2 regions of the Agromyces molybdatiresistens genome follow, and region 1 is predicted to be linked to the other one. Evidence: predicted binding sites of a transcription regulator. Region 1 holds the regulator's gene; the other holds the start of a gene.
The links. The regulator HspR, encoded in region 1, represses chaperone genes until heat shock. The targets are predictions, from matches to a motif close to AAGTTGAGTCNNNNNGACTCAACTT.
Positions count from the first base shown of each region.

Region 2: ACULK2_RS04310 (ATP-dependent Clp protease ATP-binding subunit) is a predicted target of HspR. The motif match lies at 3,325-3,349, and genes of this name have one in related genera.

Region 1 covers NZ_CM188258.1:3,665,031-3,673,784, forward strand. The annotation lists gene ACULK2_RS16970 (metalloregulator ArsR/SmtB family transcription factor) at 1-456, shown strand, start outside; gene ACULK2_RS16975 (arsenate reductase ArsC) at 538-954, shown strand; gene ACULK2_RS16980 (arsenate reductase ArsC) at 951-1,616, shown strand; gene arsA (arsenical pump-driving ATPase) at 1,686-3,449, opposite strand; gene ACULK2_RS16990 (GGDEF domain-containing protein) at 3,787-5,238, shown strand; gene ACULK2_RS16995 (DUF7882 family protein) at 5,319-5,621, shown strand; gene ACULK2_RS17000 (DUF7882 family protein) at 5,668-5,982, shown strand; gene ACULK2_RS17005 (hypothetical protein) at 6,058-6,336, shown strand; gene ACULK2_RS17010 (EAL domain-containing protein) at 6,321-7,103, opposite strand; gene ACULK2_RS17015 (heat shock protein transcriptional repressor HspR) at 7,234-7,656, opposite strand; gene ACULK2_RS17020 (DnaJ C-terminal domain-containing protein) at 7,656-8,657, opposite strand; gene ACULK2_RS17025 (nucleotide exchange factor GrpE) at 8,750-8,754, opposite strand, start outside.
Region 2 covers NZ_CM188258.1:937,069-943,643, reverse strand. The annotation lists gene ACULK2_RS04315 (LGFP repeat-containing protein) at 1-619, shown strand, start outside; gene ACULK2_RS04310 (ATP-dependent Clp protease ATP-binding subunit) at 694-3,309, opposite strand; gene ACULK2_RS04305 (hypothetical protein) at 3,444-5,927, shown strand; gene ACULK2_RS04300 (hypothetical protein) at 5,929-6,444, shown strand.

The DNA of each region.
Region 1 (8,754 bases):
GCGGCGGGCTTCGCCGCCGAGCGCCTCGCCGCACTCGCGGCGCAGGGCAGGGGGGCCGGTTCGACCACGCCCGAGGTGCTCTTCGTGTGCGTGCAGAACGCCGGGCGGTCGCAGATGGCCGCAGCGATCCTGCGGCACCTCGCGGGCGATCGCGTGCATGTGCGCACGGCCGGCTCCGAGCCCGCCGATGCCGTGTCGCCCGCCGTCGTCGGGGTGCTCGACGAGATCGGCGTGCCCGTCGGCGGCGCGTACCCCAAGCCGCTGACCGACGAGGTCGTCCGTGCCGCCGACGTCGTGATCACGATGGGCTGCGGCGACGCCTGCCCGGTCTACCCGGGCAAGCGCTACGAGGACTGGGAACTCGACGATCCGGTCGGCCGTCCGCTCTCGGACGTCCGCGGCATCCGCGACGACATCGATCGCCGGGTGCGCGAGCTCATCGCGAGCCTCGCCTGAGGGCGGCGAGCCCGCGGCATCCGCTCGACAACGCATAGATTACGATCTATGCTTTGGGGAGATCGAGCGAAAGAGGTCACCATGTCCGACAAGCCCACCGTCCTGTTCGTGTGCGTGCACAACGCGGGCCGCTCGCAGATGGCCGCCGGCTACCTGCGCGAGTTCGGCGGCGACCGCGTCGAGGTGCTCTCGGCCGGCTCCGCACCGAAGGACGAGATCAATCCCGTCGCCGTGCAGGTTATGGCCGAGGAGGGCATCGACATCGCCGGCAACACGCCCAAGGTGCTCACCACCGAGGCCGTGCGCGAATCCGACGTCGTGATCACGATGGGCTGCGGCGACGCCTGCCCGATCTTCCCGGGCAAGCGCTACGAGGACTGGGAGCTCGACGACCCGGCCGGCCAGGGCATCGAGGCCGTGCGCCCCATCCGCGACGAGATCCGCCGCCGCATCGAGGAACTGCTCGGCGAGATCCTCCCGGAGGCGGCCCGCGCATGACCGCCCGCACCGGCCAGGCCGCCCTCGACGACCCGCACGAGGTGCTGCACCGCAGCGCCGAGCGGCTCGCGGCGCACTTCGACGGCATCGTGAACGCCGAGACCGTCGAGCGCGTGGTCTTCGAGTCGTACGCCGGGCTCCTCCGCACCGCGAAGATCACGGTGCACCTGCCGAGCCTCGCCTACCGGTTCGCGAACGAGCGGCTCACCGCGCTGGCGCAGGCGAAGGGCGCGATCCCCAAGGCCGTGCCCGAGGTGCTGTTCGTGTGCGTGCAGAACTCGGGGCGCTCGCAGATGGCGGCGGCGCTCATGCGCGAGCTCGGCGGCGGCCGCGTGCACGTCCGCTCGGCCGGTTCTGAGCCGGGGGGCGCCATCCTGCCCTCGGTCGTCGAGGTCATGACCGAGCAGGGCATCGACCTCGGCGAGGAGTTCCCGAAGCCGCTGACCGACGACGTCGTGCGCGCCGCCGACGCGGTCATCACCATGGGCTGCGGCGACGCCTGCCCGGTCTACCCCGGCAAGCGGTACCTCGACTGGCACCTCGAGGACCCCGCCGGCCTCGACCTCGACGGCGTCCGACGGGTGCGCGACGACATCCGCGACCACGTCGAGCGGCTGCTCGCCGAGATCGCGCCTGCGGCGGCGAACGTCCCGGCGCAGTGATGGCCGATCCGCGATCGCGATGAGCCGGACGGACCGGGAGAGGCGCGGGCCGTCGAGGCGCTCACCTGATCAGCCGACCGTCAAGGCCGCGAGACGAGGCACGCCCACCGGCGCCTCGGCCAGCAACGGGACGAGCGCCATGCGCTTCGCGATGCCGCCCACCCGGGCGATCTGCGCGAGCTCGTTCGCAGCACGTCGTCGGAGGAACGGGGACTGCGGGCCGGCCGCGGCGATGGAACCGTCGACCACCCACGCCCACGGGTGGATGCCGGCTCGCTCGAGGTCGGCGGCGAGTCGCTCGGCCTCGAGGACCGGCGTGGTCTCCGGCGAGGTGACCAGCACGACCTTGGTCAGCCCCGGATCCTGCAGACGCATGAGCGGCGTGATGAACCCCGTGGCGCCACCCATCTGACGTGCGATCTCGCGGTGGTACGAGCCGGTGGCGTCCAGCAGGAGCAGGGTGTGACCGGTCGGTGCGGTGTCGACGACCACGAACCGGCGGCGCGCCTCCGAGATCGCACGGGAGAACTCGTGGAACACCGCGACCTCGTCGTTGCACGGCGACATCAGGTCCTCGGCGAGCGCCGCACGCCCGTCGTCGTCGAGCGCCTTCCCCTTCGTGGCCATGACCCGTTCGCGATAGGCCCGCACCGCGGCATCCGGATCGATGCGCTCGACCGCGAGGTTCGGCATGGTCCCGCCGTCCATGGTCCGCGTGAGGTGGGCCGCGGGATCCGTCGTCGTGAGCAGGACCGAGTGGCCACGATCGGCCAACCGGACCGCGATCGCCGCGGCGATCGTCGTCTTGCCGACACCACCCTTTCCCATGCAGAGCACGAGACCGTGACCGTCGCGTTCGATCTCGTCGACGAGAGAGGACAAGGGCGGGTACTGCGGCGGCGGCTGCGGGGCGGTGCCGCCCATCCGGCTGGCGCGGCCGGCGGAGCGACGGCCCTCGCCGGCGAACAGGGCCCGCACGGCGTCGACGCCGACGATGTTCTCGGCCTGCAGGTCGATCACATCCCGGGGCAGCGCCGCGATGCGGGGCGGGAGGGCCGCGATCGCCTCCGCCTCGCGACGCCGAACCATCGATGCGAGCGGCTCGTCGCCGGCGTCAGCGGGAAGCACGCCGTTCACCACGACGTACCCTCCCGTCATCCCGATCTCGCCGAGTTCGCCGAAGGTGCGCTCGAGCTCGGCGAGCGAGGATCGCTGGGCACGGGTGACGAGGACGAGTCTCGTGCGATCGGGGTCGGTGAGCACGTCCACGGCGTTCGCGTACGTCGCCGTGTGGCGCTCCAGGCCGGAGAGCGGCCCCAGACACGATGCATCGCCGCCAGCGGTGAGGAACTCGCTCCAGGATCCGGGCAGCTGGAGGAGCCTGATGGTGTGGCCGGTCGGCGCCGTGTCGAAGACGACGTGGTCGAAGCCGGCCGCCTCGCCGCCATCGAGGAGCAGGTCGGTGAACTGATCGAACGAGGCGATCTCGGTCGTGCACGAGCCGGACAGGCTCTCACGGACGCCCTCGAGTTCGGAGTCCGGCATCGCGTGCCGCAACGGGCTGAGGATGCGCTGCCGATACGCCTCCGCGGCCTGCTCGGGATCGATCTCGAGGGCCGACAGCCGCGGCACGGACGCGATCGCGGTGACCACGTTCCCGATCGTCGCCCCGAACACCTCGCCGATGTTCGAGGCGGGATCGGTGCTCACGAGGAGGACGTGCCTCCCGGCATCCGCCAGCGCCACCGCCGCCGCGCAGGCGACGGAGGTCTTGCCCACGCCGCCCTTCCCAGTGAAGAACAGGAATCGTGGTGCATCCTCGAGGAACCGCATGCGACCTCCTTCGGATCCTCGACGATCCTGACGCACCCGGGACGCCGACATCGGGACCTCGGTCTCACCGCTCCGATCCACTACACGCGAGCATGGCTCGGGTCAACCCCTCTTGACTCGATCCGGAAGAATACGGGCCTGATGCTGCGGGCCGGATAGAGTCACTGAACCGACGTGCAGCGTTCGCTTCTGCGCGACCGAAACCTCGCCGGCGTTCGCGCCGACCCGATCACCTGGGGGTCCGCATGAGCTTCAGTACGCCCGCATGCCGCGGCGACGCCGTTGCGGTGCACGCCCGGGTCATCCCTCGACCGGCACGGTCGCTCGGACGCGTCCGATGACGATCTCCGACACGCAGACCTCGATCGGCGGCGGCGCTCGCGAACTGGACTCGTCGTACGCCGATCTCTTCCACGTCGCCCCCTGCGGCTACCTCACCACGACGCCCGACGGCGTCATCACCCGCGTGAACGGCACGCTCGAGGCCTGGACCGGGCGCTGCGCCGCGGAGCTGGTGGGATCCCGATTCGTCGACCTGCTCGCGACGGCCGGCCAGCTGTTCTACGAGACGCGCTACGCCACGGTGCTCGAGCAGTCCGGCGAGGCGCGTGAGGTCGCCCTGTCGATCCGGTGCGCCGACGGACGCGACCTTCCCGTGCTCGTGAACGCCATCCGCGTACCCGCCGAGGACGGACGGCAGGAGGAGATCCGGACGGCCGTGTTCGACGCCACCGAGCGGCAGGAACGCGAACGCCAGCTCCTCCTGGCCCGCCGGCAGGCGGAGGCGTCCGAGGCACGGGTGCGACTCCTCCAGGACGCCTCGATCGCCTTCGGCCTCGCCATGAACGAGCAGGAGCTCGCCGAGGCCCTCATCTCGCGCGCGCGGACCGGCCTCCTCGCGGTCGGCGCGGCCGTGCTGCTGCTGAACGGCAATCAGGAGACCGGGGTGATCGCCGACGGCGTGCAGGTCGACCCGCTGCTCTCGACCGCGATCGTCGGTCTCGTGTCGCAGGCGATCGAGACCGGTGAGATCGTCACCGTCGAACGGCTCGAGCAGGCGGACGCGATCGCCCCCGACCTCGGCTCCGCGATGCGGGAGCAGCACCTCTCCGCGCTCAGCATCGCCCCGCTCCGCGGCGCCACGGGAACGAAGGGCATCCTCCTGTGCTTCTACGATCGCGACCAGGACTTCGACGCCGAGACCCTCGCCGTCGAGGCCGCGATCGCGCGCCACGCCGCCCAGGTGCTCCGTCGGGTCCGGCTCCAGGACGAGCTCGCGCACCGGGCGCTCCACGACCAGCTCACGGGACTCGGCAACCGGAAGCTGCTCGAGGAGCGACTCGACGCCGAGATCTCGGGCGCCGAACGCGACGGGCGACCCCTCTCGGTCGTGTTCATCGACCTCGACGGCTTCAAGCCGATCAACGACGAACTCGGCCACCGGCTCGGGGACGACGTCCTCGTCGAGGTCGCCGGGCGGCTGCGCCATGCGGCCCGGGCGTCCGACCTGGTCGCCCGGTACGGTGGGGACGAGTTCGTGGTCGTGTGCCGGAACGCGGATGCGACGTCCGCTGGGGTGCTCGCGGAGCGGTTCAGGCTCGAGGTCGAGCGGCCGCTGCGGAGCCTCCCGGCGAGGTACGCCGTGGCCGCGAGCATCGGCGTCGCGACGTGGGATCCCGGACTCCGGTCCGGACCGGTGGAGACCGACCGGCTCCTGCACCTGGCCGACGAGGCGATGTACGTCTCGAAGCGGACGGGTCGCAATCGCGTGACCTCGGTCTCGGCGTAGCAGCCGAGACGATCCGGCGCCGACCCACCCCGTCGGTGCCCTGCACACCCGTGCACCCGATGCCTGAGGAAGGAGGCGACATGGGAACCCTGGAGTACGACTCCAAGCTCTCGGCGGCGTTCGACGACCGGACGCTCGCGCACCTGCAGGTGGTGATCTGGTCGAAGCTTCGACGCGGTGAGCACTTCGCGTTCACCTGGGTCGACGAGGAGGCCGCATCACCCCGGACGTCGGTCTGGTGCAGTCCGACGATCCCGATGACGTTCCAGTTCGAGCAGGCGGAGGTCCCCGAGCTCAACCCGCAATGGCTGGAACTGCTGACCAAGGCCGCCAACTCGGCCGGCGGGCTCCGACTGCTCCCCGAACCGGACACGGGCGCATGACGCCGCACCGCACGCCCCCGCACCGGCTGACATCGAGAGGAATGGCATGGGCACGCTGATCTACGGTCCGCGCATCTCCGAGTTCGAGATCGAGGACCGCACACTCGCGCACCTCCAGTTCGTCATCGCGGCGAAGCTGCAACGGGGGGAGCAGTTCATGTTCACCTGGAGCCACGGGGTCGAGCGCGGCAGCGGTCGCAGCGCGATCTGGATCAGCCCCTCCGCGCAGGTGCATTTCCGGTTCAGCGGCAATCGCGCGCCGCAGCTCAATCGGGTCTGGCTCGAAGTGCTCATGGACAGCGCGAACAGCCGCGCCGGCCTGCACTGGGTGCCGGAACCGGCCGAGGGCGCACCCAGCTGATCCGCCCGGTTCGGTTCCGGCGCCGATTCCCCGACCACCTCCCACCTCCCACCTCCCACAGAACGGAGACACATCGTGCTGATCCATCGTCTGACCGTCGACGGCAAGGACTACTTCCTCCCCGACCCCGTCGACGAGCTGCGTGCGAAGGTCCTGGAGGCCGTCAAGGCCGGCGGCGGCTACGTCAACATCCCGCCGCTGCGCGGCGGCCCGGGCGTCGACATCCTCTTCTCGCCGGGCATGCCCGTCACCTGGACGCAGCTCGACATCGGCGAGGGCGAGGGCCCCGGCACCGGGTCGGGCTCGAGCGGCGGCCCCGACGAGACCTTCCCGGACCCCTACAGTTCCCTCTGACCCGGACCGGCGGCCTCGGCGGCGAGGCGCTCGGACATCTGCTCGGGCCGAATCGGACGCCCGAACAGGAAGCCCTGCGCGCGATCGAAGCCGAGGCGCCGGACCGCGTCCCACTGCCGTTCGTTCTCGACCCCCTCGGCGACCGAACGCAGGCCGTGTCGCCGGGCGTACGCGACCAGTGCGGCGGCGACCTCGTCGTCCTCCGGGAGGCGCTCGATCACCGAGCGATCGACCTTGACCTCGCTGATCGGCAGGCCTCGAGCTCGGAACTCGGCCTCGTCCACGGTCCGGACGTCGTCCAGCGAGATCCCGAGGCCGAGCGCGCGCAGCCGGTGGAGCTCATCGGTGGCGGATGCCGGCGACGGACGGGACTCCGTGAGCTCGAGCGTGAGGAGTGCCGGAGGGTGCGCGAACTCGCCGAGCCGGCGCAGCACTCCGTCGGCGAAACCGGCGTTCGCGAGCTGGACGGCCGCGACGTTCACGGCGATCTCGATGCGCCGATCGGCTGCGAGGAGGGCGGCACCGTACCGGCACGCCGCCCGGAGCATCGCGTCGCCGAGGGCGTCCATCGACCGGCTCTCCTCCGCGATGGGGATGAAGTCCTGAGGAGGGATGACGCCGCGCTCGGGGTGGTACCAGCGGCTCAGCGCCTCGAGCGCCGCGGTGTCGCCACTCGTCGCATCGACCTGGGACTGGAAGACGGCGGCGATCTCACCGCGGGCCGCCGCGCGCGGCAACTCGCGGATCACCCACTGCTCGGATCGCATGTCGCACCTTCCCCGCCCCGGATGGGGACCTGAGCATTCTGCCCACGGTATCCGGAATCGGTCAAAGCGCTTGGCATCAGGATCGAGATCTGTATAATCCCGCTGCAGTGGGATCGGCGCGCGCCCGGTGTCAGCCCCGCTCGAGCGGTCGCCACACCACGACCGCGTTCTCGCGCCGCACGCGCGTGCCCGACCGGAGCGTGACGACCTCGCCCTCGGAGCCGGCTGCGAACACGCGGCGGCCCGGGCGGTTCAGCATCTCGTCGGCGAGCGCGCGTTCGAGTTCCCGCACGCGCACGCGCAACTCGTTCACCTCATTCTCGAGCCCGAGCACGCGGCGGATGCCCTCGAGGCTCACGCCCTCGCTCGAGAGCTGCTGGATCTCACGGAGCTGCGCGACGTCCCGCATCGAGTAGCGACGGGACTTGCCGGCGGTCCGCTTCGGGGAGACGAGTCCCATGCGGTCGTACTGGCGGAGCGTCTGCGGGTGCATGCCCGCCAGCTCGGCCGCGACCGAGATGACGAACAGCGGGCTCTCGCCATCGACCTGCATCAGGCGCTCCGGGCCTTGGCGAGGAGGTCCTCGCGGGGGTCCTCGTCGGGCAGCAGGCCCGAGAACTCGCGGAGCTTCTCCTCCGCGTCCTTCGACAGGTGCGCCGGCACCGCGACCTGGACGACCGCGAGCAGGTCGCCCGTGCCCTTCCTTGTCTCGACGCCGCGACCCTTGACGCGCAGCACGCGCCCGCTCGGGGTGCCGGGCGCGACACGCAGCTTCACCGGCTCGCCGCCGAGGGTGGGCACCTGGATGGTCGCGCCGAGCGCGGCCTCCGCATAGGTGACGGGCACCGTGACGCGGAGGTTCAGGCCGTCGCGCTCGAACACCGGGTGCTTGCGCACCTTCACCGTGAGCACGATGTCGCCGGCCTCGCCACCGTCGGGCGACGGGTGCCCCTTGCCGCGCAGGCGGATCTTCTGGCCGTCGGCGACGCCCGCGGGCACGTTCACGCTGATCTCGCGGCCCTCGGCGGTCTGCAGCGTGATGCGGTCGCCCTTGGTCGCGGTGATGAAGTCGAGCGTGGTCGACGCGGTCACGTCGCGGCCCTTCGTCGGGCCGCCGTAGCCGCGGTAGCCGCCGGTCGGCTGGCCGAAGCGGCCGCCGCCGAAGAGCCCGCCGAGCAGGTCGTCGTAGTCGCCGCCGGGCGCGCCGCCCTGGCGGAATGTGTAGCGGGTGCCGCCGCCCTGCTGGCCGAACATGCCGCCGAAGACGTCCTCGAAGCCGCCTGCGCCGGCACCGCCCGGCGCCGTGAAGCGGGCGCCGCCGCCCATGGCGCGGACCGCGTCGTACTCCTTGCGCTCCTCGGGATCGGAGAGCACGGAGTTCGCCTCGCTGATCTCCTTGAACTTCGCCTCGGCCGCGGCATCCCCCGGGTTCTGGTCGGGGTGGTATTTGCGCGCGAGCTTGCGGTACGCCTTCTTGATGTCGGCGTCGCTGGCGTCCTTCGAGACGCCGAGCGTGGCGTAGAAGTCCTTGTCGAACCAATCCTGGCTGGCCATCGGCGCCTCCTCCCTCGAAATCTAGCGGGTGATGAGCGGCCGACCCGCAGCGTCCGGTCGATGACCGGATGCCGCGGGCCGGCCGCCGTGCGTCACG
Region 2 (6,575 bases), 1.2 Mb from region 1:
GTCAGTTCGGGTGGACGCGCTTGCGAGCTCGGGCCGCGACTGGTTCTACCTGACCGAGGCAACCGTGGTACCGACCGCACGTGTGTTCGTGGATCTCCTGGCCCGGTTGGACGAAGCGCAGTTCCGGGTCGGGCCCGACCAGCGCTCGATCACGCTCGGCGATGCCTCCGGTCATCGTGGATCGGTGCGGCGCGACGCGCAGATGGAATTGCAGGACGGACGCACGTACGCGGGCCCCTCGCTCAATCTGCACCCGCAGTGGACCTCCATGGGATGGGTTGATGCGGAATGGCCGGTCACGTTTCCCACGAGCTACTCGGTCCTGAGGCTCCTTGGCGGCCTACACGCGGCGCGCCGTGTCGTCGACCACGGCATCGAACTCGCAGTGGCATTCGAACGGAACCGTGAGTCAGTGATGCTCCTCGAACGCGCCCGCATCAGGAGGGAACCGGCGCTGGGTCACCGGGGAAGGCTTCGCAATCCGCTCCTCACCACCGCCCTGGCGATCCCACAGCATCTTCGTGGCACCACCGGAACACTGCGGATCTCCGTCAACGCGAACGGCAGCTCGAGCCAGGATTGGTTCCAGCTCGTCTCCGCGCGCCTCACCGCGGCCTGACCATCGCACGGCCCGCTCACGAACCGGACGGATCCGGCGCGCAGTTCCCGCGCCAGATCCGGCCCGTGAAGAGGTCAGGCGGCGTCAGACAGGGTGACCGTGGCGTTCGGCACGGATGCCACGACGAACTCGCCGTCCGCGGCATCCACCCGCACCGCCTCGCCGTCGCCGAGGGCGCCGGTGACGAAGAGGTCGGCGATGCGGTCGTCGATCTCGCGCTGGATCAGACGGCGCAGCGGGCGGGCACCGTACTCGGGCTCGTAGCCGCGCTCCGCGAGGAGCGCCACCGCGGCATCCGCCACCTCGAAGCCGATCTCGCGAGCGGCCAGGCGAGCGGATGTCGCCCCCAGCATGAGGCGCACGATCTGCGCGATCTCCGCCGACGAGAGCTTCTGGAACAGCACGATCTCGTCGATGCGGTTCAGGAACTCCGGCCGCATGGCCTCGCGCACCTTGCCCATCACGCGGGCCTTCACGTCGTCGGCCGACGAGAACCCCGAGCCATCCGTCGACGCCACGAAGCCGAGCGCACCCGACCGCGACGCGAGGAACTCCGAACCGAGGTTCGAGGTCATGATGACCACCGTGTTGCGGAAGTCGACCGTGCGCCCCTGGCCGTCGGTGAGGCGTCCGTCGTCGAGCACCTGCAGCAGCAGGTTGAACACGTCGGGGTGCGCCTTCTCGATCTCGTCGAACAGCACGATCGAGTAAGGGTTGCGCCGCACGCGCTCCGTGAGCTGGCCGGCCTCGTCGTAGCCGACATATCCGGGAGGGGCGCCGACGAGACGCGACACGGTGTGCCGCTCGCCGAATTCGCTCATGTCGAAGCGGATGATCGCGCCCTCGTCGTCGAACAGGCTCGCCGCGAGTGCGCGCGCCAGTTCGGTCTTGCCGACGCCGGTCGGCCCGAGGAACAGGAACGACCCGACGGGCCGGCGGGCGTCGCCCATGCCGGTGCGGTTGCGGCGCACCGAGCGGGCGACGGCGGTGACCGCGTCATCCTGCCCGATGACCCGGGCGTGCAGCTCGCCCTCGAGGTTCGCGAGGCGCTCGCGCTCGCCCTCGGTGACGCGGTTGACCGGGATGCCGGTGGCCCGCGAGATCACGGCGGCGATCTGCGGCTCGTCGACGACGGTCGGCGCGGCCACGCCCTCCGAGGCAGCGGATGCCACGGCACGCCCCTGCGCGGCGGCTTTCTCGGTCGCCTCGTCGAGCCGCTCCTGCACCTTCGAGATCTCGTCGCGGATGCGCGACGCCTCCTCGTAGTGCTCAGCCCGCACGGCCGCGTTCTTGTCGGCCTCGAGGTCAGCCAACCGCGAGATCAGCTCCGAGACATCCACCTTCACGCCCAGCTTGAGGCGCAGGCGCGCGCCGGCCTGGTCGATGAGGTCGATGGCCTTGTCGGGCAGCACGCGGTCGGTGAGGTATCGGGCGCTGAGCTCGACGGCGGCGCGGAGGGCGTCGTCGGTGTAGGTGACGCCGTGGTGGTCCTCGTACGCGGCACGGAGGCCGTGCAGGATCTGCACCGCGTCCTCGATGGACGGCTCCCCCACGCGCACCGGCTGGAACCGGCGCTCGAGCGCGGGGTCCTTCTCGATGGTGCGGTACTCCTTGAGCGTGGTCGCACCCACGAGGTGCAGCTCGCCGCGGGCGAGGCGGGGCTTCAGGATGTTGCCCGCGTCCATGCCGCCCTCACCGGCACCACCGGCGCCGACGACCGTGTGCACCTCGTCGATGAACACGATGAGCTCGCCCTTGTGCTCGGCGATCTCCTCCATCGTCTTGGTGAGGCGCTCCTCGAAGTCGCCGCGGTAGCGGGTGCCGGCGAGCATGCCGGGCAGGTCGAGCGCGACGACCCGCTTACCGAGCAGCGCCTCGGGCACGTTCTCCTCGACGATCGCGCGGGCCAGGCCCTCGACGATCGCGGTCTTGCCGACGCCGGCCTCGCCGATCAGCACGGGGTTGTTCTTCGTCCGGCGGCTGAGGATCTCGATGGTCTGCTCGATCTCGTCGGCGCGTCCGATCACGGGGTCGAGCTCGCCGTTCGCGGCGCGCTCGGTGAGGTCCATGGCGAACTTGTCGAGCATGGGGGTGGCGGATGCCGCGGCATCCGTCTGCTCGCCGTAACCGTCGTTCGCGGTGTCGGTGCCCTCGCCCTGAGCGGATGCCACGTGCTCGCCGAGCCCGGCCGCCAGCGCGTCGGCGGTGACGCCGGCCCGCGCGAGCACCTGCCCGGCGGGGGCGTCCTGCCCGAGCACGAGCGCGAAGAAGAGGTGCTCGGGGTCGATGTACGTCGACCCGCTCGAGCGTGCGACCTGGTACGCGTGGAACAGCGCGCGGCTCGCGCTCGGGGTGATCATGGCCGAGTTGACGTCGGCGGTGTCGGATGCCGCGGGCAGCCGCGCCTCGGTCGCCGTGATGATGCGCTCGGGGCTCGCGCCGACGCGCGTGATCGCCTGCGCGACGGACTCGTCCTCGACGATGACGCGCAGGATGTGCAGCGCGTCGAGCTCGGTCTGCCCGCGCTCGAGCGCGAAGCGCCCGGCGCGCTGCAGGATGCTCTGGGTGCGCGAGGTCAGGAACCGGCTGAGGTCGATCGACCGCGCCTGCCTGGCCTGCTCACCCGCGAGGTAGCGGCTCAGGAACTCGTCGAACGAGCTCGAGCCGGCCTCGTTGAAGTCGTCTGGCACCTAGGTCCTCCTGGGCACTTGAGTTGGGTACGCTCAAGTTCAACGTGGTGGAGCTGCGGGTATTCCCGTCCGAGCGACCCGCGGGATGGCATGTCGCTCGCCCGCGGGTCGGACCCGGAGAATATGTTGTCCTCATGATCCCCTTCGATCGTGCCGCCTCGTCGATGGATGACCTTGCAGTCGAGATACGCCAGGCCGTCGACGACGACGTCAACGAAGCGGACACCCGACTGAGAATCATCAATCATCTCCTGACGGACGTTCTGGGCTGGCAAGACCGCGAGGTTCGCGCCGAGGAGCACACCGAGTCGGGATTCATTGACTACCACGTGGGTCAGGGAGGGGCGCATTTCGTCCTTGAGGCCAAGCGTGTGGGGCTATCATTCGAACTCCCTGCGGGCACTGGCGCTGCAGTCTTGTCCCTGCCGGGCCTCACGCGCGGAACTATCGGGCGGCCACTGCGAACCGCCCTGGAGCAGGCTGCACGATACGCACAAGAACGAGGCATCCCAGTCGCGGTTGCTTTCAATGGGAAGCAGCTCGTGGCATTCATGGCGTCACGATCCGATGGCATTCCGCCGCTCGAGGGAAAGGCACTCGTCTTTGGCTCGCCCGACGCCATGGTAGACGAGTTCTTACTGCTGTGGAACGCACTCTCACCGGAGGGAGTGCACGATCGTCGACTCCAACAACTGCTCAAGGCCGGGGCATCACTACCTCCGGAGCCGCTCTCGTTCCGACTGACCAACTACCCCGGAAGCCAACGGCGGAACGACCTCCAGACTGGCCTGCAAATCTTGGGAGACCTGTTCCTCGGCGATCTCGAGGAGCTACCCGAGCTGCAGGACGAGTTCCTCCGCGAGTGCTACGCCACGAGTGGAGCGCTCTCTCAGTACGCAGAAGTTAGCCGGCAGATCCTCGCCACACGGTACGAAATTCTAACCGAGGTAGGCACCGCATCCGTGGCGCCAATCAACACACGAAGAGGCATGACCAAGGGTTTCTCGGCCGATATTCTTCAGGCCGCTCTTTCAAACCGACCGATCATCTTGCTGGGTGATGTCGGTGCCGGGAAGAGCACCTTCATCGAGCGACTCATTCACGTCGACGCCCAAGAGATTCTCGGCGAGAGTATCTGTATTTACGTCGACTTTGGCTCGTCCTCTGCCCTAAGCTCGCTGTCAGATCACGTTCTGCAATCCTGCATCGATCAGCTCGAATCGAAATACGGGACCGATGTACTAGCCATGAGCTTTGTTGAGGACGCACTCCGCACTCATCTCAAGCGGTTCGAGAACTCGCCGGCCGGCCGGCTCAGAGATGTAGACCCAGCGGCTTACACAGCCGAGAAGGTCGCGTTCATTCAAGAGATTGTTCGCGACAGATCGACATATCTCAAGGCAGCATTTGAGTGGATTACTCGGTCCTGGCACCGGCAAGTCGTGATATTCCTCGATAATGTCGATCAGCGTGACGCCAGCGACCAGAACGGATTATTTCTCATCGCCAACGAACTCGCTCAGCGATGGCCCGCCACGGTGTTCGTAACACTTCGCCCGGAGACCTTTTACAACTCTGAGCGCGAAGGCGCCATCTCGGGGTACCATCCGCGGGTCTTCACCATCTCGCCGCCGCGCACGGACGTGATGCTCCGCCTTCGAGTTAACTTTGCTCTTGATCAATTGCGTGAGAGCGGCCGAATCGGAAATTTCCCGGGCGGTGTTCAGGTTGATAGCGAGAGCCTCGAGATCTTCCTGGAAATGCTGGCAGACAACTTGAAGTCCAACGATCCACTCGCTCGCCTTCTTGACAATCTTGCTGGCGGCAACATGCGACTCGCGCTCCAGTTTGTAACCGATTTCATCGGTAGCGGCCACATCGCCACTCAGAAGATTATCGATGTCCAGCGCGAGAGGGGATACACCATCCCCGCCCATGAGTTCCTCAGGTCGATCATGTTCGGTGACCACCGCTACTACGACCCCGACTCCTCGCCCGTTCCCAACCTCTTCCGCCTTACGACGAGAGACGGACGGGAGCACTTCCTCGCACCGTTGCTGCTCGCGTTTGTGCAGAAGGCTGGCGACGTTGACACGGAGCATGGGTATATCTCTAGTTCCTCTGTCTATGACGGACTTCAGGAGCTCGGCTTCGATCCTGCGCAAATTTCGGAAGCCATTGAGTTCGCGCTTCGTTACCGACTCATTGATGCGACGCGACGGTATGGTCGAAGCACTTCGGACGAGTTGCTTAGAATCTCCACGGTTGGGGCCTACTGCTACAAATCTCTAATTCAAATGTTTACCTATATCGATGCCACAAGCGTAGATATCCCCATCTTGGATGATGAGGTAAGACCCCTTGTCACCGACGCGTATACGCTCGCAGAGCGCGTAGATCGAGCGGAGTTGATTCGGCAATACCTCAATGTGCAATGGAGCCTCGTGCCGGCCAATGAGATCTGGGATTGGCTTGTGGCGAGCGGCGAACTCGCGGTCGACATCGAAAGGGTCCGTCGGCGATTGCCCGTGACTGGCGACTTACCGAACGGGAGCGGAGCCTATCGTGTACGGCAGGCCGCTAGGCCCGAGAGACCCGCCAGAGGCCACATTGGATAACTTGCTTTCGGGATTGATTGGTGCCGCTATTGGCGCAGCGGCTTCCATCGTTGCCGCCATACTTGTGCTGCGGACCGAGAAGGCGAATCGCGCGGCCGAAGGCAAAGCGGAGTTGCGCAGGATTACTTCCGTCGCTTTTGCGCGGGACGCCATCAATATGCAAGAATGCGCAATCAATCAGCGTCGCAATCTCGAGCGGTTCTCAGTAGTCGAGTCCTCGCTGCGTTCGAGTTTGGCACTCTTTCAAGCGCAAATGGTCCTCCCGCAAGAGGCAGCCGTGTCTACGTTCGCAGAGCAGCTGGCCCACTCCGCACGTTTCGCGATGGCGGAAGAATCTAGATGGACGGATCCAGAGGTTTTTCGCAAGAACGGGGTCGGTCCGCTCCTGCGCTGGTCGTCGAGTGACCCCACTTTTCCGCCGGGGTGGTTCAAGGCGCACGTTGCCTCCAACTCGAGCGCATTTAATCAGACGATGTTCGACCTCGAACCCGACGAGGCTCGCAGGGCAATGAACTAGGAGCGTGGCGGGAGCTCCCAGGACGGCGTGCGCTACTCGGGAGCAGCGCGCGCCTGGCCTGAACGTGCACGCCATCTTGGCGTGCGGGCGATGAGGCTCTCGATGTCCTCCTCCCATCACATCGCCAGCAC